3 regions of the Streptomyces sp. BRA346 genome follow, and region 2 is predicted to be linked to each of the others. Evidence: riboswitches for the same ligand, from Rfam matches in the RefSeq annotation. Region 2 holds a riboswitch; each other region holds the start of a gene.
What was found. Region 2 has a riboswitch for thiamine pyrophosphate ahead of thiO (glycine oxidase ThiO). Riboswitches for the same ligand answer to the same signal wherever they lie in the genome.
Positions count from the first base shown of each region.

Region 1: another riboswitch for thiamine pyrophosphate. It lies ahead of LCH29_RS22395 (thiamine ABC transporter substrate-binding protein); the one in region 2 lies ahead of thiO (glycine oxidase ThiO).
Region 3: another riboswitch for thiamine pyrophosphate. It lies ahead of LCH29_RS02590 (cytosine permease); the one in region 2 lies ahead of thiO (glycine oxidase ThiO).

Region 1 covers NZ_JAIWIH010000019.1:120,835-128,321, reverse strand. The annotation lists gene frr (ribosome recycling factor) at 1-409, shown strand, start outside; gene LCH29_RS22405 (phosphatidate cytidylyltransferase) at 409-1,584, shown strand; gene rlmN (23S rRNA (adenine(2503)-C(2))-methyltransferase RlmN) at 1,667-2,773, shown strand; TPP riboswitch at 2,851-2,954, shown strand; gene LCH29_RS22395 (thiamine ABC transporter substrate-binding protein) at 2,950-4,023, shown strand; gene LCH29_RS22390 (ABC transporter permease) at 4,002-5,702, shown strand; gene LCH29_RS22385 (ABC transporter ATP-binding protein) at 5,728-6,756, shown strand; gene LCH29_RS22380 (LOG family protein) at 6,840-7,487, opposite strand, start outside.
Region 2 covers NZ_JAIWIH010000006.1:162,314-169,800, forward strand. The annotation lists gene LCH29_RS10515 (thiazole synthase) at 1-724, opposite strand, end outside; gene thiS (sulfur carrier protein ThiS) at 731-931, opposite strand; gene thiO (glycine oxidase ThiO) at 928-2,148, opposite strand; TPP riboswitch at 2,147-2,260, opposite strand; gene LCH29_RS10530 (NAD(P)/FAD-dependent oxidoreductase) at 2,455-3,687, shown strand; gene LCH29_RS10535 (Rv2175c family DNA-binding protein) at 3,811-4,176, shown strand; gene thiE (thiamine phosphate synthase) at 4,285-4,932, shown strand; gene metF (methylenetetrahydrofolate reductase [NAD(P)H]) at 5,054-5,971, shown strand; gene LCH29_RS10550 (hypothetical protein) at 6,012-6,995, shown strand; gene LCH29_RS10555 (phytoene desaturase family protein) at 7,066-7,487, opposite strand, start outside.
Region 3 covers NZ_JAIWIH010000002.1:207,422-214,908, reverse strand. The annotation lists gene LCH29_RS02595 (APC family permease) at 1-1,282, opposite strand, end outside; partial or broken gene LCH29_RS02590 (cytosine permease) at 1,427-1,948, opposite strand; TPP riboswitch at 1,940-2,033, opposite strand; gene LCH29_RS02585 (triphosphoribosyl-dephospho-CoA synthase) at 2,045-2,914, opposite strand; gene LCH29_RS02580 (IlvD/Edd family dehydratase) at 3,008-4,714, opposite strand; partial or broken gene LCH29_RS02575 (DNA-binding response regulator) at 4,775-4,915, opposite strand; gene LCH29_RS02570 (ABC transporter permease) at 5,158-5,808, shown strand; gene LCH29_RS02565 (response regulator) at 5,829-6,536, opposite strand; gene LCH29_RS02560 (sensor histidine kinase) at 6,571-7,487, opposite strand, start outside.

The DNA.
Region 1 (7,487 bases), on a different contig from region 2:
GATCAACCAGCTCGCGTCGTTCTCGGTGCCCGAGCCGCGCATGGCCGTGATCACCCCGTTCGACAAGAGCGCGCTGCGCAACATCGAGCAGGCGATCCGCGACTCGGACCTGGGTGTCAACCCCAGCAATGACGGCAACATCATCCGAGTGGTGTTCCCCGAGCTCACCGAGCAGCGCCGCAAGGAGTTCATCAAGGTCGCCAAGGGCAAGGGCGAGGACGCGAAGATCTCGATCCGCAGCATCCGGCGCAAGGCCAAGGAGTCGATCGACAAGCTGATCAAGGACGGCGAGGTCGGCGAGGACGAGGGCCGGCGCGCGGAGAAGGAGCTCGACGACCTCACCGCGAAGTACGTCGCGCAGGTGGATGAGCTGCTCAAGCACAAGGAAGCCGAGCTGCTCGAGGTCTGATGAACGACTCTTCCTGGGGGGCCCCACCACGCGCCGGACTCTGGGGACCGACTGATCAGGGCACCTCCCCCGGCTACGGCTGGGAGGTGCCCCCTTCTTCGGCGGGTCCCGCGCACGAGGTGGCCGAAGCGGCGCAGACTCGCCCCATGCCCACCGTGCCGCACGCAGGCGGCGAACCCGGCGACGCCGCCGGCCGCGACCGGGGGGCCGCCCGGCCGGGCGGCCCCTTGTTCCGCGATGAGCGGGAGCCGCGGCCCGGACCGGGGCAGCCCGCCGGGCAGCCGCCGACGCCCCCCGGCCCCGGCCCCGAGTCCGCCGGCAGCGCGCCCGGCAACGGCGGTGGTCAGGGCACGAAGAAGAAGAGCGCGGGCCGCGATCTGCGGGCCGCGATAGGGGTGGGCGTCGGGCTGGGCGTGATCATCGTCGCCTCGCTCTTCATCTACAAGCCGGTGTTCATCGGCGTGATAGCGGTCGCCGTGGTCGTCGGGCTGTGGGAGCTGACCTCCCGGCTGGCCGAGCGGAAGGACATCCGGGTCCCCCTGGTGCCGCTCGCCGTCGGCGGCGTCGCCATGGTCGTCGCGGGCTATGTGCGCGGGGCGCAGGGCGCGTGGGTGGCGGTGTCGCTCACGGCGCTCGCCGTGCTCGTGTGGCGGATGACCGAGCCGCCCGACAACTACCTCAGGGATGTCACGGCGGGCGTCTTCGCCGCCTTCTACGTGCCGTTCCTCGCCACCTTCGTGGCGCTCATACTGGCAGCCGAGGACGGCCCGTGGCGGGTGCTGACCTTCCTGCTGCTGACCGTGGTGAGCGACACCGGTGCATACGCGGTGGGCTGGCGCTTCGGCAAGCATCCGCTCGCACCCCGCATCAGCCCCGGCAAGACCCGCGAGGGGCTGCTGGGCGCGGTGGCGTTCGCGATGGTCGTCGGCGCGCTGTGCATGCAGTACCTCATCGAGGACGGCGTGTGGTGGCAGGGGCTGCTGCTCGGCCTCGCCGTCGCGGTCAGCGCGACCCTGGGGGACCTCGGCGAGTCCATGATCAAGCGTGACCTCGGCATCAAGGACATGGGCAAGCTGCTGCCCGGCCACGGCGGGATCATGGACCGGCTCGACTCGCTGCTGCCCACCGCTCCCGTGGTGTGGCTGCTGTTCGTGATCTTCGTGGGCGGCGGCTGAGCCGCGTAACGGATCGCACTCTCCGGGCCCCGCGCCGCCCGTGGCGCGGGGCCTTCCGCATGTCTGCGACACTGGTACGGCCATGCCTAAGCCCGGAGAACTCACTTTCGCCGTGCCGCGTGGGGCCAAGAAGCCCCCGCGGCACCTCGCCGACCTCACGCCCGCCGAGCGCCGCGAGGCCGTCGCCGCCCTCGGGGAGAAGCCCTTCCGGGCCGCTCAGGTGTCGCGCCACTACTTCGCCCGGTACACCGACGACCCCGCCCAGTGGACCGACGTACCGGCCGGCGCGCGCGAGAAGCTCGCGGCCGGGCTGCTGCCGGACCTGATGAGCGTCGTGCGGCACATCAGCTGCGACAACGACACCACCCGCAAGACCCTGTGGCGGCTCTTCGACGGCACGCTCGTGGAGTCCGTGCTGATGCGCTACCCGGACCGGGTCACCATGTGCATCAGCTCCCAGGCGGGCTGCGGCATGAACTGCCCGTTCTGCGCCACCGGCCAGGCGGGTCTGGACCGCAACCTGTCCACCGCCGAGATCGTGCACCAGATCGTCGACGGCATGCGGGCCCTGAGGGACGGAGAGATCCCCGGGGGCCCGGCCCGGCTGTCCAACATCGTCTTCATGGGCATGGGCGAGCCGCTGGCCAACTACAACCGGGTCATCGGTGCCATCCGCCGGCTCACCGACCCCGAGCCCGACGGGCTCGGTCTTTCGCAGCGCGGAATCACGGTTTCGACCGTCGGACTGGTCCCGGCGATGCTGCGGTTCGCCGACGAGGGCTTCAAGTGCCGCCTGGCGGTCTCCCTCCACGCGCCCGACGACGAGCTGCGCGACACCCTCGTCCCGGTCAACACCCGCTGGAAGGTGCGCGAGGTCCTGGACGCGGCGTGGGAGTACGCGGAGAAGTCCGGCCGACGGATCTCCATCGAGTACGCCCTGATCAAGGACATCAACGACCAGGCGTGGCGCGCCGACCTGCTCGGCCGGCTGCTCAAGGGCCACCGGGTGCACGTCAACCTCATCCCGCTCAACCCGACGCCCGGCTCCAAGTGGACGGCGTCCCGGCCCGAGGACGAGAAGGCGTTCGTGGCCGCCCTGGAGCGGCACGGGGTGCCGGTGACCGTCCGGGACACCCGGGGGCAGGAGATCGACGGGGCGTGCGGCCAGCTGGCGGCCACGGAGCGCTGAGAACCGCCGACTGATACGGCTGATACGGTGCCTTCGCACAAGCGCCGCACAACCGTCGTATCGCGGCGCACAAATGAACATTCCGACAGGGGAGCGCGACAGCGCTGAGAGTGCGGCACGGCCGCAGACCCTCCAACCTGATCCGGGTCATACCGGCGTAGGGAGTCAGCCTCACCATGAACAGCCATCTTCGGCGTGCCGTCACCGCCGCCCTCGTCGGATCCCTCGGCACCGGCGTCCTCACCGGTTGCGGCGGGGACGCGGCGGACGGCAAGGACTCCAAGACCGTCACCCTGGTCTCGCACGACTCGTTCGCGGCGTCCAAGGCCGTCCTCAAGGAGTTCACCCGCACGACCGGCTACAAGGTGCGGGTACAGGCCGGTGGTGACGCGGGGGCCGCCGTCAACCAGGCGATCCTGTCCAAGGGCCATCCGCAGGGCGATGTGTTCTTCGGCGTCGACAACACCCTCCTCTCGCGCGCGCTCGGCAACGACCTGTTCACGGCGTACGAGGCGAAGGGCCTGGACAAGGTCCCCGCGGCGTTCCAGCTCGACCGGGCGAAGCACCGCGTCACCCCGGTCGACTACGGCGACATCTGCGTCAACTACGACCGCGCCTACTTCGAGCGCAAGAAGCTCGCGCCGCCGAAGACGTTCGCCGACCTGACCAAGCCCGCGTACAAGAACCTGCTGGTCACCGAGAACGCCGCCACCTCGTCCCCCGGTCTCGCCTTCCTCCTCGGCACCGCCGCCCGCTACGGCGACCACGGCTGGCGCGACTACTGGAAGAAGCTGCGGGCCAACGGCGTCGAGGTGGTCGACGGCTGGGAGCAGGCGTACTACGACCGCTTCTCCGGTTCGGCGGGCGGCGCCAAGGGCGACAAGCCGCTCGTCGTCTCGTACGCCTCCAGCCCGCCCGCCGAGGTGGCGGACGCGAAGTCGAAGCCCGCCAAGGCCCCGACCGGGGTGGCGGACGGCACCTGCTTCCGGCAGACGGAGTTCGCCGGGCTGCTGAAGGGCGCGGGCAACACCAAGGGGGGCAAGGCGCTGCTGGACTTCCTGCTGACCAAGCGATTCCAGGAGGACGTACCGCTGAACATGTACGTCAATCCGGTGCGCGAGGGCGCCGAGCTGCCGGAGGTCTTCACCCGGTACGGGGTCAAGGTCGCCGACCCGGCCACCCTGCCCCCGCGGAAGATAGCCAAGAACCGTGAGCCCTGGGTCAAGGCATGGTCCTCGCTCGTTCTGTAGAGCCCCGCGAGAACCGTGAGAAGGGCGAGGGGAAGGCACGCGGCACCGCCCTGCGGCTCGCCCTCATGGCCGTGCCGCTCGCGTTCTTCGGCGTCTTCTTCGCGTATCCCGTGGCCGCGATCGTCACCCGCGGGCTGCGCGTCGGCGGCCGGTGGCGCCTTGAGCGGATACCCGAGGTGCTGGGCGACCCGTCCGTCCTGCACACCCTGTGGTTCACCGGCTGGCAGGCTGCCGCCTCGACCGGGCTGACGTTGGCGGTCGCGCTGCCCGGCGCGTATGTCTTCGCCCGCTTCGACTTCCCCGGCAAGGGGCTGCTGCGCGCCGTGGTGACCGTGCCGTTCGTGCTGCCGACCGTCGTCGCCGGGTCGGCGTTCCTGGGGCTGCTCGGGCGCGGCGGGCTGCTGGACGAGCTGTGGGGGATACGGCTCGACACCAGCGTCTGGGCGATCCTGCTGGCCCACGTCTTCTTCAACTACGCGGTGGTCGTCCGCACCGTCGGCGGGCTGTGGGCGCAGCTCGACCCACGCCAGGAGGAGGCCGCCCGGGTGCTCGGCGCGAGCCGCCTCGCGGCCTGGCGCCGGGTCACCCTGCCCGCGCTGGGCCCCGCCGTGGCCGCCGCCGCGCTGATGGTCTTCCTGTTCACGTTCACCTCCTTCGGCGTGATCCAGATCCTCGGCGGTCCGCGCTACGCCACCCTGGAGGTGGCCATCTACCGGCAGACCGCGCAGCTGCTCGACCTGCCGACGGCCGCGGTGCTGACCCTCGTGCAGTTCGCGGCGGTCGCGGCCGTCCTCGCCCTGCACGCCTGGACCGTACGCCGCCGGGAGGGCGCGCTACGGCTCGTCGACGCCGCCCGGACCGCGCGCCGTCCCCAGGGCCCGGCGCAGTGGGGGCTGCTCGCGGGGGTGCTGGCCGTCGTCGCGCTGCTGATCGTGCTGCCGCTCGCGGTGCTGGTGGAACGCTCGCTCCACGGGCCGGACGGCTACGGGTTCACGTACTACCGGGCGCTTCAGTCCGCCGCCGACAGCGGCGGCACCTTCTTCGTGGCCCCCGTGGACGCCATCGGGAACTCCCTCCAGTACGCGGCCGTCGCCACCGTCTTCGCCGTCCTCGTCGGCGGCCTCGCCGCCGCCGCGCTCACCCGCAGGGCCGGGCGCCTCGTCCGCGGCTTCGACGCGCTGCTGATGCTGCCGCTGGGCACCTCCGCCGTCACCGTCGGCTTCGGCTTCCTCATCGCGCTCGACGAACCCCCGCTGGACCTGCGCGCCTCCTGGCTCATCGTGCCGCTCGCCCAGGCCCTGGTGGGCGTGCCCTTCGTCGTCCGCACCCTGCTGCCCGTCCTGCGGGCCGTGGACCACCGGCTGCGGGAGGCCGCCGCCGTGCTCGGCGCGTCCCCGCTGCGCGCCTGGCGCGAGGTGGACCTGCCGCTGGTGGGGCGGGCGCTGGCGGTCGCGGCGGGTTTCGCGTTCGCCGTGTCGCTCGGCGAGTTCGGGGCCACGGTGTTCATCGCCCGGCCCGACCTCCCCACCCTCCCGGTGGCCGTCGCGCGCTTCCTGGGCCGCGCGGGACAGCTCAGCTACGGGCAGGCGATGGCCCTGAGCACGATCCTGATGCTGGTGTGCGCCTGCTCCCTGCTGGTCTTGGAGCGCATCCGGACCGACCGCTCGGGGGAGTTCTGACATGTCTGACAGCGCGGGGAGCCTGATGACGCTGCTGCGACTGGACGAGGTGACGGTCCGTTACGGCCGCAACGACGCGCTCGACGCCGTCGACCTGGACGTCGCCGAGCACGAGACCGTCTGTGTGCTGGGCCCCAGCGGCAGCGGCAAGTCCACGATGCTGCGTGTGGTGGCCGGACTCCAGCGCGCCGCCTCCGGCCGGGTCTGGCTCGCGGGCCGCGACCAGAGCGGCGTGCCCACCCATCGGCGCGGGGTGGGGCTGATGTTCCAGGACCATCAGCTCTTCCCACAGCGCGACGTGGGCGGCAACGTCGCCTTCGGGCTGCGGATGCGGGGAGCGGGGCGCGCGGAGGCGGACCGCCGGGTCGCCGAACTGCTCGACCTGGTCGGACTGCCCGGCGCGCAGCGGCGGCCCGTCGACTCGCTGTCCGGCGGTGAGCAGCAGCGTGTCGCGCTCGCCCGCGCGCTGGCGCCCCGGCCGCGGCTGCTGATGCTGGACGAGCCGCTGGGCCAGCTCGACCGCGGGCTGCGGGAGCGGCTGGTCATGGAGCTGCGGGAGCTGTTCGCCCGGCTGGGCACCACGGTCCTCGCCGTCACCCACGACCAGGGCGAGGCGTTCGCGCTCGCCGACCGGGTCGTGGTCATGGAGGACGGCAGGATCGCGCAGTCCGGCACCCCGCTGGAGGTGTGGCAGCGGCCCGCGAACGAGTTCGTCGCCCGCTTCCTCGGCTTCGACAACGTGGTCGAGGCGATCGTGCACGGCGAGATCGCCGACACCTGCTGGGGCAAGCTGCCGGTGCCGCCCGGCTCCCGGCCCGGTCCGGGCCGGCTGCTGGTCCGCCCGGGTGGGATACGGCTGACGGACCCCGCGGACGGGCTGCCCTGCACGGTCGCCGCACGCACCTTCCGCGGCGACCATGTGGCGGTCGTCCTCCAGCCGGAGCACGGGCCCCGCCTGGAGGCGTCCTGCGCGCTCCGGGACGCCCCGGAGGCGGGGGACCGGGTCGGGGCGATCTTCGACTCCGCGGATGTGGTGGTGCTCGACGGGTCGTAGGGCGCGCGGTTCGGCGTAGGGCGCGCGGCGCGTCGTAGGGTCCGCGGTTCGGCGTAGGGAAGTTCAGCCCGTCGGGCCGGTGCTCAGCCCGTCAGGGAGGCGAGCGCGTCCGGGGCCTCGTCCACCGAGTCCACCAGCGCGATACGGGCCTTCATCGACCGCCCCTCCGCGAGCGCTTCGAGCAGCGGCCAGGCCGGCAGCCGGCGTGTCCAGTGGTCGCGGTCCACCAGCACCATCGGGGTCGGCTCGCCGCGCGACTCGTAGTAGTTCGGCGTGGCGTTGTCGAAGATCTCCTGGAGGGTTCCGGCGGCGCCGGGCAGGAAGACGACGCCCGCGTTCGAACGGGCCAGCAGCCCGTCCTCGCGGGTCGCGTTGGCGAAGTACTTGCCGATGTGCGAGGCGAAGGCGTTCGGCGGCTCGTGCCCGTAGAACCAGGTCGGAATCCCGACCGACGCGCCGCCGTCCGGCCACCGCTCCCGCACCGCGAACGCGGCCCCGGCCCAGGCGCCCACCGACGGGCGGAACGAGGGCTGCCCGGCGAGGAGTTCCAGCGCCTCCTTCAGCGCCGCGTCCGGAAGAGGCGCCGTGTACGCGCCCAGGTTGGCGGCCTCCATCGCGCCCGGGCCGCCGCCCGTCGCGACCGTCAGCCCGGACCGCGCCAGCGCCTGCCCGAGCCGGGCGGCGCCCGCGTACCCCTCGGAGCCGCGCTCCAGGGCGTGGCCGCCCATCAC
Region 2 (7,487 bases):
GCCCCGCGGCGACCGCGTGCCGCATCGCCCCGGCCATCAGCACCGGCTCCTGGGCGCGCGTCACGGCCGAGGCCAGCATGACGGCCGCGCACCCCAGCTCCATGGCGAGCGCCGCGTCGGACGCCGTGCCCGCGCCCGCGTCGAGGATCACCGGGACTCCGGCGTGCTCGGTGATCAGCTGGAAGTTGTGCGGGTTGCGGATGCCGAGGCCGGAGCCGATCGGCGAGCCCAGCGGCATGATCGCGGCGCAGCCGACGTCCTCCAGCTTGCGGGCCAGAACCGGGTCGTCGTTGGTGTACGGCAGGACCGTGAAGCCGTCGTCCACCAGGGTCTCGGCGGCGTCCAGCGTCTCGATGGGGTCGGGGAGCAGGGTGCGCTCGTCGGCGACGACCTCCAGCTTCACCCAGTCGGTGCCCAGCGCCTCGCGGGCGAGCCGGGCGGTCAGCACGGCCTCACCGGCGGTGAAACAGCCCGCGGTGTTGGGCAGCGGGCGGATGCCGTGCCGGTTCAGTACGGACAGCACCGAGCCCTGCACCGTGGGGTCGAGGCGGCGCATCGCGACCGTGGTCAGCTCGGTGCCGGAGGCGATCAGCGAGCGTTCCAGGATGTCCAGGCTGGGCGCGCCGCCGGTTCCCATGATCAGGCGGGAGCCGAAGGTCGTACCGGCGATGGTGAGCGGATCGGCGTCGGTGAGGACCTGATCCAGCGTCGTGGCGTGGGACATGGGGGTTCAGCCTCCTTGGACCGCGGTGAGGACCTCGACGCGATCGCCGTCGCCGAGCGGGGTCGCGGGCCACTGGCCGCGCGGGACGACCGTCTCGTTGACGGCCGCGGCGACGCCCGAGGGCGCCTGGGTGAGGGTCGCGACGACCCCGTCGAGAGTGGTGCCGTCGGGCAGCTCGCGGGGCTCGCCGTTCACGGTCACGGTCATGCGGTGTGCTCCTGTACTGCTGCGGTGGGGAGAGGCGGGGTCGCCGCGAAGCGCCGCGGGGAGAACGGCCGCGCCTCGGGCGGCAGTTCGCCGCTCGCCAGGGCCTCGGCCATGACGTCGCCGGTGATCGGGGTGAGCAGGACGCCGTTGCGGTAGTGGCCGGTGGCCAGCTGGAGGCCGGGCAGCTCGGTCGGGCCGAGCAGCGGGGCGTTGTCGGGGGAGCCGGGGCGCAGCCCGGCCAGGGTCTCGACGAGCGGCAGTTCGGTGATGCCGGGCACCAGCTCGTGGGCGTCGCGCAGCAGCTCGTACACCCCGCCCGCGGTGACGGTGGTGTCCCAGCCCAGCTCCTCCGTCGTCGCGCCGACGACCAGCTCGCCGTTCTCGCGCGGGACGAGGTAGACGTGCCCGCCGCGCACCACGGCCCGCACGGTCCGGGACAGGAAGGGCGCGTACGGGCCGGGCACCGACAGCCGCAGGACCTGGCCCTTGACGGGGCGCACGGGCGGCAGGACCTCCTCGGGCACGCCGGGGAGCCGCCCGCTGAGGCTGCCCGCGGCCAGTACGGTCTGCCCGGCGGTCAGCCGGGTGCGCGCGCCGTCGGCCAGCTCGGCCCCGGTGGCGCGGTCGCCGTCGCCGTTCAGCAGCAGCCGCTCGGCGCGGACGCGGTGGAGGACCACCCCGGCGCGTTCGCACGCCGCCAGCAGCGCCGCCGCCAGCCGCCGCGGGTCGACCTGGTGATCGCCGTCGACGCGCAGGCCCCCGCGTACGCCCGGCGCGAGCATCGGCTCCAGGCGCCTGCATTCGCGCCCCGTGAGCCACTGTGCGTCCAGTCCCAGCCGCTGCTGGAAGCCGTGCAGCTCGCGCAGATGGGCCCGGTCGTCCGCGTCGAGCGCGACCGAGAGCGTCCCGCAGGTACGGAAGGCCAGGTCATGGCCGCTCGCCTGCTCCAGCTCCGGCACGAAGGACGGGTAGCGGCGCGCCGAGGCCAGGTTCAGCCCGAGCAGGGTCTGCTCGCCGTAGTGCAGCTCGGTGACGGCCGCCAGCATCCCGGCCGCGACCCGGGCGGCCCCGCCGCCGGGCGCCGGGTCGACGACGGCGGTGCGCAGGCCCCGCTGGGCCGCCCGCCAGGCCGTGACCAGGCCGATGATGCCGCCGCCGATGACGAGGACGTCGTACGGTGCGGCGTTGCCTTGAGGCGTTTCATGTGGGGTGTGCATGGGCTGGTCGCCCCCTCCCTTCGCCGGCATGACCCGGATCAGGTTCGTACGGTCGGAGGCCGCGCCAGCCTCCCTCTCAGCCCGGTGCGCCCGGGCTCCCGCGAGTGCTCTGTCCCGCCACCCTAGTACGCGCCCCGAATCGCCCGGAAGGGAGCGTCCCGGGCGGTGCCGGGCACGAAGCCCCGCGCCCCGGTACGACGGGCCGTCCGGTCCGTCGGGCTGTGCCCGAGATCTCGTCGTGCGCTCTCCGGTCCGCCCCACCTGCCGCAATACAGTGATCGTGTGAGCGATGAGACGACGAAGACGATGGCGTCCTCGGCGGGTGGCGGCGGACAGCGGGTGGTGATCGTCGGCGCTGGGATGGCGGGGGTGCAGACCGCGGTGGCGCTGCGGGAGCAGGGCTGGACCGGGGAGATCCTGCTGTTGGGAGCCGAGCCCCATCAGCCGTACGACCGGCCGCCGCTGTCCAAGGCCGTGCTGCTCGGCAAGGCCGAAGGGTCCGCGTTCGACGTGGACTTCGCCGCGCTCGGCATCGAGCTGCGCCTCGGCGTCCCGGTGACCGGGCTGGACACGGACGGGCGCACGGTCGAGACCGGGTCCGGCCCGGTCCCGTACGACGTCCTGGTGATCGCCACCGGCGCCGAGCCGGTCGCCCTGCCCGGCAGCGAGGGCGTGCCCGGCGTCCATCTGCTGCGCACCCTGGACGACGCCGAACGGCTGCGCCCGGTGCTCGCCGCGCAGCAGGAGATCGTGGTGGTGGGGGCGGGCTGGATCGGCGCGGAGTTCGCGACCGCGGCCCGCGAGGCGGGCTGCACGGTGACGGTCGTCGAGGCCGCGGACCGGCCGCTGGCGGGCGCCCTCCCGGCGGAGGTCGCCGCCCACATGACCGGCTGGTACGCGGACTACGGCGCCACCCTGGTCACCGGCGCCCGGGTCACCGCGCTCGACCAAAACGGGCTCCAGCTCGGCGACGGCACCCGGCTGCGGGCCGGTGCGGTGGTCGTCGGCATCGGCGCCCGGCCCGCGACCGGCTGGCTGGCCGGTTCGGGCGTCGAACTCGCCGAGGACCGGTCCATCGCCGCCGACGCGGGGCTGCGCACCTCGGCGCCCGACGTGTACGCCGTCGGCGACTGCGCGTCCTTCCCGTCCGCCCGCTACGGGACCCGGCTGCTGGTGCACCACTGGGACAACGCGCTCCAGGGGCCGCGGACGGTCGCCGCCAACGTGGTCGGCAGCCGGACCGCGCACTTCCCCGGCCAGGTCTACGACCCGGTGCCGTACTTCTGGTCCGAGCAGTTCGGGAGGTTCGTGCAGTACGCGGGGCACCACTCGGACGCCGACGAACTGGTCTGGCGGGGCGACCCGGACGGCGCCGCCTGGTCGGTGTGCTGGCTGCGGGACGGGGCCCTGGTCGCCCTGCTGGCGGTCGGCCGTCCGCGCGATCTGGCCCAGGGCCGCAAGCTGATCGAACGCGGCGCCCGGCTGGACCGGACCCGGGCCACGGATCCGTCGGTGCCGCTGAAGTCGGCCGTTCTGTGACCCGCCGGTACCCCCGTGAGCAGGGGGCGGGGCCGGGCGTCCGCCGTGCGGGCCCCGCATCCGGCGGCCCGCACGGCGGACGCCCGGCTACCCACTGTCAGTCCCAGATGGCAGGCTTGTTCTGTGACCGAGATTGACGCAAAGATCGATGCTCTCGTCCCCGCCTGGCTCACCCTCCCCGACGTCGCCGACCGGCTCGGCGTCGAGGTGACCCGCGTGAGGCAGTTGGTCAAGGAGGGCCAGCTGATCGCGGTGCGCCGTGGCGAGAACCGGGTGCTCCAGGTGCCCGACGACTTCATCGGTGACGGCAAGGTCGTCAAGGGCCTCGTGGGGACCTTGACACTGCTCAAGGACGACGGCTTCAGCGACGAGGAGATGCTGGAGTGGCTCTTCACCCCTGACCCGAGCCTGCCGGGCACCCCGGCCCAGGCGCTGCGCGAGAATCGCGGCACGGAAGTGAAGCGGCGCGCGCAGGCGCTCGCCGTCTGACGTCGCCCGCCGTTCTCCGAACCACTTCTGATCCACTTCTGAACCACCAGGCGTACGGGCGGGGCCGACCCTGCCCGTACGCCGCACGATCCGGGGGGAAACCCACCCATGACCGCACGCGAGCAGCTGGCCGACGCCCGCCTCTACCTGTGCACCGACGCGCGCAAGCGCCAGGGCGACCTGCCGGAGTTCCTGGATGCCGTGCTGGCGGCCGGGGTGGACATCGTCCAGCTGCGGGAGAAGGGCATGGAGGCCGCCGAGGAGCTGGATCACCTCGCCGTCTTCGCCGACGCCTGCCGCCGCCACGGCAAGCTGCTCGCCGTCAACGACCGGGCGGACGTCGCCCACGCCGCCGGTGCCGGCGTGCTCCACCTGGGCCAGGGCGACCTGCCCGTCCCGGCGGCCCGCGCCATCCTCGGCGACGGCCCGCTGATCGGGCGCTCCACGCACGCGGAGGCCGAGGTGGACGCGGCCCTCGCCGAGCCCGGCGTGGACTACTTCTGCACCGGCCCCTGCTGGCCCACCCCCACCAAGCCGGGACGCCACGCCCCCGGTCTCTCCCTGGTCCGTCACGCCGCAGCGAGGCGCCCGGCCCGGCCCTGGTTCGCGATCGGCGGCATCGACGCGTCCAACCTGGACCAGGTGCTGGAGGCGGGAGCGCGCCGGATCGTCGTGGTGCGGGCCATCACCGAGGCCGAGGACCCGGCGGCGGCCACGGAATCCCTGGCGAAGCGCGTGCGAGCAGCAGATGTCTAGCAAGTGTCGGGGTTGAGCCCGGCTCGATCATCCTGTCCGCATTGCGGACAGGAGCCTCGCAAAACCCCCATAACCACGTCGCCGGGTGGGCGCCGACCAGCCTGCTGGCTAACCTTCCCGTATGGCCCTAGGCACCGCTTCCACCAGGACTGATCGAGCCCTTACCGTGCGTGACCTGCTCGCTTCGGGCGAGCAGTCGTATTCCTTCGAATTCTTCGCCCCCAAAACGGACAAGGGGCAGCACACTCTGTGGAACGCCATCCGCCGACTGGAGGCCGTCTCACCGACCTTCGTCTCCGTGACCTACGGCGCGGGCGGCTCCTCCCGTGAGGGCACCGTCCGTGCCACCGAGCAGATCGCGACCGACACCACCCTGACCCCCGTCGCCCACCTGACCGCGGTCAACCACTCCCTCGCCGACCTGCGCAACATCATCGGCCAGTACGCCGACGCCGGGATCCGGAACATGCTCGCCCTGCGCGGCGACCCGCCCGGCGACCCCATGGGCGAGTGGGTCAGACACCCCGACGGCATCACCTACGCCGCCGAGCTGGTCCGCCTGATCAAGGAGTCGGGCGACTTCTGCGTCGGCGTCGCCGCCTTCCCCGAGATGCACCCGCGCTCGACGGACTGGGACACCGACATCCGTCACTTCGTCGACAAGTGCCGCGCGGGCGCCGACTTCGCGATCACTCAGATGTTCTTCTATCCGGAGGACTACCTGCGGCTGCGCGACCGGGTCGCGGCCTCGGGCTGTACGACACCGATCATCCCTGAGATCATGCCGGTCACAAACGTCAAGCAGATCGAGCGGTTCGCGCAGCTCAGCAACGCCGCCTTCCCGCCGGAGCTGGCCGAACGCATCCTGGCGGTCAAGGACGACGCGGCGGCTGTACGCTCGATCGGGATCGACTACGCGACGGAGCTGTGTTCGCGGTTGATGGCCGAGGAGATCCCCGGGCTTCACTTCATTACCCTGAACCACTCCACGGCGACGCTGGAAATCTACAAGAATCTGGGACTGCACCAGCGGTCCTGATGACGGCGGCCAAGGGGCAGCCGCACTGAGAGGGGCGGGCATGGGCTGGACGGTCCTCTACATCGCTTTCGGCGTCGTGGCGCTGTGGCTGTTGGGGGAGGTACTCCTTCAGTACAAGGCGCGGCTGCGCTGGCGGCTGCTGGCCTTCGTCGGCTTTCTGGGTGTGGTCGTGGGGGTGCTGGTCCCCTCGGTGGTCGTGATCGCGATCGGCGCGATCGCCTTCGCGATCGGCCAGACCTATGTCACGCTCTCCTTCCGCCGCGGCTTCGAGATGGGCTGGGCGCTGGAGAGCATCCCCGGGGTGCCGGGGCTGGGCCGGGGGCGCGAGCGCGACCCCGGGCCGGAGGGCCCGGAGCCCGAGCCGATGCTCCAGGTCTCGGACCTGGAGGACGTCCCGGTGTCGCGGCCCGAGCCGCCCACCTACCGGCCGGAGCCGATGCCGGACGACACCAGCGAGTACGGCGTCTACGAGGACCCGTCCCCGTTCACCCCCGCCTCCGGCGCCTACGCGGACCCGAACGCCGGGTACAGCCCGTACGAGACGTACGCCGGGTACGGCACGCAGGACGGCCAGGGTGTCCAGGGCGTTCCGGGCGTTCAGGACCAGGGCTACGCCGACGTGGGCTACGGCCAGCAGCAGGACGTGTACGCGGACGCCTCGCAGTACGGCTACCAGGACCAGGCGTACGCGGCCTACGGCCAGGACCCGTACGCGGGTGGCTACGACCAGCAGGCATACGGCCAGCAGCCTTACGCACAGGCGCAGTACCCCGACCCGTACGCGGGCTACCAGCAGGACCCGTACGCCGCCGGTGGGTACGGCGGCGACCACTACGCGGCGGACGCCTCGTACGGCTCCCCGCAGCAATACGCCCCGGGCACCGACGCGATGGAGCCGGGCGGCTCCTGGGTCCCGCAGCAGCGCGAGGGCGACACCCCGCCCCCGCAGCAGGACCAGCCGCCGTACCCCTACCAGCAGCAGGGCGGCTTCCAGCAGGGGTACGACGAGCAGTACCGCTTCTGACCGCTTGTGACCCGGCGCCCACGCACGCCGGTCCCGGCCCGCCTCCGACGTGGGCCGGGACCGGCGTCGCTCATTGTGAGCCGCGCCAGTCCTGCCCCTCGACGATCAGGCCCGCCACGAGCGCACCCGACATCCCGGCGTGGGCCAGCCCGCCGCCCGGGTGGGACCAGCCGCCCGCCAGATAGAGGCCCGGGAGCCGGGTGAGGTTGGCCGGGCGCAGATACCGCCCCTCGGCACCGGCCAGCGCCGGGCCCGGCACGGAGCCGCCCGCGACACCGGTGTCGGCGGCGATGTCGCGGGGGGTGCGGACCTCGTGCCACAGGATCCGGTCCCGCAGCCCCGGTATCGCCGCCTCCGCGGCCGTGATCAGCCGGTCCGCGCCCCGCGCGGCGGCCTCCCCGTCGGTCCAGTCGACCGGTCCGTGCGGGGCGACGACCGCGGTGAGGGTGACGGCCTCGTGGCCGTCGTCGGGGCGGGTCGCGGGATCGTCCG
Region 3 (7,487 bases), on a different contig from region 2:
CCACGACGAAGCTGAGCGGTGCGATCCAGCGCACCCCCGGCACCTGCCCTTCCGCCCGGGGCACTCCCCGCTCCCGGTCGTGCGCCCGGAACACCGCGACGGCCACCGCCGAGGCCGCGTAGATGAGCAGATACATGTCGCCCATCACGCTCACGATGTCCTGCCAGCCGCCGAACGGCAGCATGAAGACGACGATGACCGCGAGGTTGAGCAGCAGCGCGCGGTGCGCCATGCCGGACGCGGGGTCGATGCGCATGAAGAAGCGGGGCAGCAGCCCGTTCTTGGCGAGGGCGTAGGTGTGCCGGGCGTTGATCGCCACGCCCACGTAGGCGGAGCCGCCCGGGGAGATCACGGCGTCCGCGTACAGCAGCGTGGCCAGCCAGTGCAGATTGAGGATGAGGGCGAGCTGACCGAAGGGCGACTCGAAGTTGACGCCCTGCCAGCCGTCGCCCAGCGCGGAGTCCGGCACCGTGTACAGGAACGCGAGCTGGAGCCCGAGGTAGACCAGCACGGCGAGGCCGATGCCGGTGAGCACCGCGGCCGGGACGGAACGGCGCGGATTGCGGGCCTCGCCGGAGAAGTCCAGCGGCGCCTGGAACCCGTTGACGGAGTACACGATGCCGCCGCCGGCGAGGGCGGTGAGGCAGGCCGCGTAGCCGTACGGTGCGAAACCGCCGTGTTCGGTGAGGCGCCCGGAGTGGGTGCCCGACAGGAACAGGGCGATCACGGTGACCACGGGGACGACGACCTTGAACACCGACACCAGGTTGTTGAGCCGGGCGAATATCCGCACGGCGAACCAGTTCAGCGCGGTGAGCACGACGCTCAGCGCGACGGCCACGCCGAGTCCCGGGAGGGTGAGGCGGCCGCTGTCGTAGAGCCCCGGCAGATAGTGCGCGGCGTACTGCATGATCGCGCTGATTTCCGCGGCCGTACCGCCGACGGACAGCACGACGGACCAGCCGACCATCGTGCCGACCAGCCGCCCGCTCGCGTACAGCGGCCACCGCACGGTGCCGCCGCCCTCCGGGCGGGTGGCGCCCAGCTCCACCATCACCAGGGCGATCAGGGCGCACAGCACACCCGCCGCGATCCAGGACAGCAGCGCGGCGGGCCCGGCGGTCTGGGCGGCGTACAGGGCCGCGAACAGCCAGCCGGAGCCGAGGATGTTGGAGAACCCGATCGCGGTCAGGCCCCAGAAGCCGAGGTCCTTGTGGAGTCTGCGTTCCTCGGCGAGCACCGCCGGGGCGGCGATGGACTCCGCTGGCTGGTTCTGCGGCACGTGGCACGTCTCCTCGGGGGTGCGGGATTCAACAGGAGCCCAGGGTGCCACGCCCGCCGCGGAGCGCGGTCGCCGGATGCCGTGTGACGTGCGGATACGGGCGAAAACGCCCGTGTCTCACCGGGTCGTACGGCGGCGCATCCTGAGCGGGCCGTAGACGAGGAGCGCCGCGAGGAAGGCGGCGTAGTACGCGAGGTACGGCAGCCCGCACAGCCGGGCCAGCGCGTCACCGCCGAACAGGCCGATGAGGGCGTCCCAGGCGACGGACGACAGCCACTGGAGGACGCCGGGCACGGTGACGGCCCGGCCGAACGCCAGCCGCGCGAGGGGCAGCTGCCCAGCGCCGGTCAGACTGCCCCAGGCGCCCAGGTACGCGGTGCGCACGGCACCGATGAGGGTGCCCAGGACGACGGCGGCCAGCGCGGTGGCGAAGTCCAGGCCGAGGGAGATGCCGACGGTGCCGGTGAACACGCCGGTCATGGTCAGGTTCGGGGCGAACCACACGGTGAACAGGCGCCCCGGCCCGCCGTAGCGGTGGTTTTCCGGAACCGGCGCGATACCGCGCGCCTCGACGCGCAGATCGCCGGGCGCGGTGGGCATCCGCCCGTCGAAGACGGATTCCGCGCCGGTGGTCGCCGGGTCGGTGGCAGCATGCGGCATCGGCATCGATGACATCCCTCCGCCAGTGCTAACTGGTTCAGGTTCGACGGGTGTGATCTCAGCCCCGTGCGGGGCACCCCGTGTCGGTGGAGCGACCTCAGGCTAACCCTTCGCCCCGTGGCCCCGGGGGCGGGCCCGGGCCGGGAGCGCGTCCAGGAACAGCGCCCCGGCCAGCAGCGCGGCACTCCCCCGGGGCGCGATGCCCTGGGCGCGCAGCTCGGCGTCGAGGGCGGCGAGGGCGTCGGCGCCCCGCTCCGTCGCGGCGCCGCCCGCCTCCAACACACCGCGCGCCCCGTCCTGCACCCGCCGCAGGGCGGGCGGCCCCGCCTGGTACAGCGGCCCGGTGTCCTGGAGTGTGCTCATCACGGTGAGCAGCGCGTCGAGCCGGGCCTGTGTCTCGGTGGCGCCCGCGGTCCGCGCCGCGGACAGGGCGTCCAGGGCGCGGCGTACGTGCGGGAACGCGGCCCGCGCCTCACCGCGCGCGCCCGCCGCCCCGTAAGTGGCGGACACCTGCGAGCCCGCCGAGGCCTTGCGCGGGGCGCCACGGTCGGCGTGGGCGGCGAGCTGCCGGGCGGTGGCGGTCAGATCCCCGGGGGCGGCGCCGGGTTCCAGGGCGGCGGCCGCCACCAGCAGCCCCAGCACCCACAGCGCCCCGTGGTGCAGACGGCCGGTGACCGGGCCGCCACCGGCCCGCGCCATGGTCCACTCGGCGCAGCGGCCGATGGCGCCCAGCTCCTCGCGGAGCGCACGCGTCGGCTCGCCGGGGCGCCGGGCGGCGGCGGCCATGGCCGCGAACCCGGGTGCCAGCGACTTGGCCGACCAGCGCAGGGCGAGCAGATCGGTGCCGGTGGCGCGGGCCTGGAGGTCGCGGGTGTCCGCGAGGCCCGGTTTGGGGGTCAGCTCCGCCTGGGAGATCAGGGCTCGTACGGCGGTCTGCGCCAGTGCGTCGTCCGTGGAGCGCGTCGTGGGCATGCCCGGAGAGTAGGGGGCGAACCTTTCCCGGGCCTGGGTCGTTCCTGTGACCCCGCTGTGGGCGTCACGTCCGCCCCCGCTGTGGGCGTCACGTCAGTGCGATTCGCGGGCGACGAAGGATCCGCGGGTGCCGGTGAGGAAGTCCAGTCCGGCGCCGCGGTCGGCCTGTTCGACGTGGTCGCGGTAGATCTGCTCCCATCCGCCGGTGGCCGGTGGCGCGGCGGCGGTCACCGGTTGCCGTGCGGCGAGTTCCTCGTCGGGGACGTCCAGCCTCAGCAGGCGCCGCTCGACGTCCAGCTCTATCCAGTCGCCGGTCCGTACCAGCCCGAGCGGGCCGCCCGCCGCCGACTCGGGCGCGATGTGCAGGACGACGGTGCCGAAGGCGGTTCCGCTCATCCGCGCGTCGCTGATCCGCACCATGTCCCGCACTCCGGCCCGGAGCACCGCGGGCGGCAGGGGCATGTTTCCCACCTCGGGCATGCCGGGGTAGCCGCGCGGTCCGCAGCCGCGCAGGACCAGCACATCCGACGCGTCGACGTCCAGGTCCGGGTCGTCGATCCGGGTACGGAAGTCCTCGATCCCGTCGAACACCACGGCGCGGCCCCGGTGGCTGAGCAGCTCCGGTGTCGCGGCGGCGGGCTTGATGACGGCTCCGTCGGGACAGAGGTTGCCGCGCAGCACGGCGAGCCCGGCCCGGTGGGCGATCGGCTCGTCCGCGGTGCGGATGACGGTGGTGTCGGTACTGGACAGGCCGGACAGCTGCTCGGTGAGGGGGCGGCCGGAGACGGTGAGCGCCGGTTCCAGGTGGTCCCTGATCTCCCCGAGGACGGCGTCCAGGCCACCGGCGCGGTGGAAGTCCTCCATGAGGTGGGATCCGGCGGGCTGCACATCGGCGAGCAGGGGGATCCCGCGGCCCGCGCGGTCGATGTCGTCCAGGCCGAAGTCCGCCCCGACCCGGCGGGCGAGGGCCAGCAGATGGACGACCGCGTTGGTGGAGCCGCCGATGGCGGCCACCGCGCGCACCGCGTTCCGCAGCGCCTCCGCGGTCAGGACGGCGCTGGGCCGCAGGTCCTCGCGCACCATGTCGACGATGCGGTTGCCCGCGGCGTGGGACAGCTCCAGCAGCCGGCTGTCGGGGGCGGGGAGCCCCGCGTTGCCGGGCAGGGTCATGCCCAGCGCCTCGGCGGCACAGGCCATGGTGGACGCCGTGCCCATGGTGTTGCAGTGTCCCCGGCTGCGGATCATCGCCGACTCGGCGCGGCGCAGCTCGGAGCGGTCCATGCGGCCCGCCCGCACCTCCTCGCTCAGCTCCCACACCCCGGTGCCACAGCCCAGCGGGCGGCCCTTCCACGCGCCGTTCAGCATGGGGCCGCCGGTGACCATCAGGGTGGGCAGGTCGACCGACGCGGCGCCCAGCAGCAGGGACGGTACGGTCTTGTCGCAGCCGCCGAGCAGGACCACGCCGTCGACGGGGTTGGCCCGGATGAGTTCCTCGGTCACCATCGCGGCGAGGTCGCGGAAGAACATCGCGGTCGGTCGCAGCAGGGTCTCCCCCAGCGACGGCACCGGAAGCTCCAGCGGCACCCCGCCGGACTCCCACACGCCCCGTTTCACATGGTCGGCTATTTCGCGGAAGTGGCTGTTGCAGGGGGTGAGTTCGGACCAGGTGTTGCAGATGACGATCTGCGGTCGTCCGTCGAAGGCGTGGTCGGGGAGGCCGCGCCGCATCCAGGCACGGTGGATGAACGCGTCGCGGGAGTCACCCTCGTACCACTGCCGCGACCGGTGCGTGCCACTCATACGAACCTTCCGATCTCTTCGACGACCGTGCGGGGGAACGCTGCCCACCCCGGGTGGGTTTCAGGCCCGGCGCCGGGCCTCGTCCAGATAGTGGAGCACGGCGGCCACGCGCCGCTCGGTGCGGTCGGTGGGGGCCAGTCCGAGCTTGGCGAAGATGTTGCGGATGTGCTTGTGGACGGCGCCTTCGGTGACCACGAGCCGCCGACGGGGTCCGCGACGGCGGCCCGCAGCCGCCGCGGACCGGGCTCCGGGACGAGGATTTCCGGGCCCCACCGGGACAGCCGGGCGCGTTCCCGGGCGCTGGTGCTGACCCCGGAGGCGCGGGGCGTCCTCGACCTGGATGTGCGCGACGGCAGCCTGGCGAGGCTGACGGGCGCCACCGTCGCCGTCTCCACCGATGCCGCCGGGTCGCGCGGCGCACCCGGGGCGGCGAGGTGGAGCTGGTGCTCGGCGACGGCGCCCGGGTCACCGCCCGGGTGGTGGCCACGTACGCGCGCGGCCTCGGCTTCGGGCCCGTGGTGCTCTCCAGGGACCTGGCCACCGGACACACCACGGCGGGCCTCGACCAGAGCGTGCTGATCCGTACCGACGGCACCGGGGAGGCCCGGCACCGGGTGGCCGCACTGGCCGCGGACCGGCCGGGCCTGGCCCTGGACGACGACCGTTCCGGACCCCGGCCCGGCGGGGTGGGCGGCACCGCGCCCGAGCTGTGGATCAACGTCGCGGTGCTCGCCGTGCTGCTCGGCTACCTCCTGCTCGGGATCGCCAACAAGCTGATCGCCACCACCACCCAGCGGCGCACCGAACTCGCCGCGCTGCGGCTGATCGGCGCCACACCGCGCCAGATCCGGGCGATGATGCGCCGCGAGGCGGCGCTGATCTCCGGGCTGGCGCTGGCCACCGGGCTGGTGCTGTCCGTCGTCCCCCTGGCGCTGCTGTCCGCCGGTTTCCTCCACCGCCCGTGGCCCGCGGGTCCGCCGTGGCTCGCGCCGGTCGTCGCGGTCGTGTTGGCGGGCATCGCGTTCCTCACCGTCGAGCTGCCGACCCGTCAGGCGCTGCGCGTTCCGCCCGCGCACGCGCTCTCCCGCGCCTGACGGGCGGGGCGGTGGCGTGGTCAGTCCTGGCAGATCCCGTTCTCCCAGGCCCAGGCGGCGATTTCGACGCGGTTGCGGGCGGCGAGCTTGCGCTGCACGTTGCCGAGGTGGGTCTTGACCGTGGAGAGGGTGACGTAGAGGTCGGCGGCCACTTCCTCGTTGGTACGGCCCCGGGCCACCCGGCGTACGACGTCCAGTTCGCGCTGGGTCAGCGGCTCGGTCAGCGCGTCCGGGCGCCCGCCCCCCGCCGTACGGTCCGGCCGGGCCTCGGAGGGGGCGGGGGCTCGGCGGTAGGGCGCCATCTGCGCGAGGAGGCGGACGGTCACCGAGGGGGAGATCAGCGAGTTGCCCGCCGCGGCGGCCCGCACCGCTTCGGTGAGCAGCCCGGGGGCCCCGTCCTTGAGGAGGAAGCCGCACGCGCCGTTGCGCAGCGCGCGGTAGACGTATTCGTCGAGGTCGAAGGTGGTGGCGATGAGGACGTTCAGCGGGTCGGGAACGTCGGGCCCGGCGAGCAGCCGGGTGGCCTCCAGACCGTCCAGCCGGGGCATGCGGATGTCCAGGAGGCAGACGTCGGGGCGCAGCTCGCGGGCCTGGTCGACCGCCTCGGTGCCGTCCGCCGCCTGGGCCACGACCCGCATGTCCGGCTGGGAGTCGATGATCATGCGGAACGCGGCGCGGACCATCTCCTGGTCGTCGGCGAGGAGCACCCGGATCGTCATACCCGACATGATCGCAGGCGCCCGGACTGTCGTGTGGAGAACCCTAGGCCAGCGGCAGGACGGCCTGCACGTGCCAGCCGCCGCCGTCCCGCGGGCCGGTGGTGAATCGGCCCCCGGCCCGCTCGATCCGTTCGGTCAGCCCGACCAGGCCGTAGCCGCCCCCGTTCCACGCGCCGCCGCCCGTCTCGGCACCGCCGCGGCCGTCGTCGGCCACCGACACCTCCAGTTGCTCCGGGTCGCCGGGGCACAGCGTGACCCGCACCTCGACCCGCCCGGCTCCCGCGGCGTGTTTGCGGACGTTGGTCAGGGACTCCTGCACCACGCGGTGGACCGCGGTGGTGATCTCGGGCGGCAGCGGGCGGTCGGTGAGCCGCGGGTCGAGGGTCAGTCCGGCGGAGGGTCCCGCCGCGGAGAAGTCCCGGGTGAGGGCCCGTAGTCCGGCCAGGCCGCCGGTGGGGCTGGTGGCGGCGGGGGCGGAGGGGTCCCGCAGGCTGGAGACCATGGCGCGCATCGACCCGAGCGCCTGCGATCCGGCCCGCTCGATGTGGGCGAGCATCTGGTCCAGGTCCTCCGGGGACTGGGTGTGACCGGCCGCGGCGGTGAAGCGCGCGGCCTTGGTCTGGGCGACGATCGCGGTGACGTGGTGCGCCACGAAGTCGTGCAACTCCCGTGCGTGTTCGAGTCGTTGGGTCTGGAGGAGGGCCTCGCGCTCGCGGGCCCGCAGCGCGTCGTAGAGGCGCAGGCACAGCCCCAGCACCACCATGAACGGCACACAGGCCACGATCAGGCCGATCACGCTGCCGAGGTTTTCGCCCCGTTCGGCGATGCGCAGCGGAAGAACGACGGCGGCGAAGGCCGGGGCCGCGGGGAGCAGGGTGGCCGACAGCGGGGAACAGCGCCGCACGGCGCGGGTGATGAGCCACAGCAGGACGCTCAGCTCCACCAGTCCCGGGGTGTTCT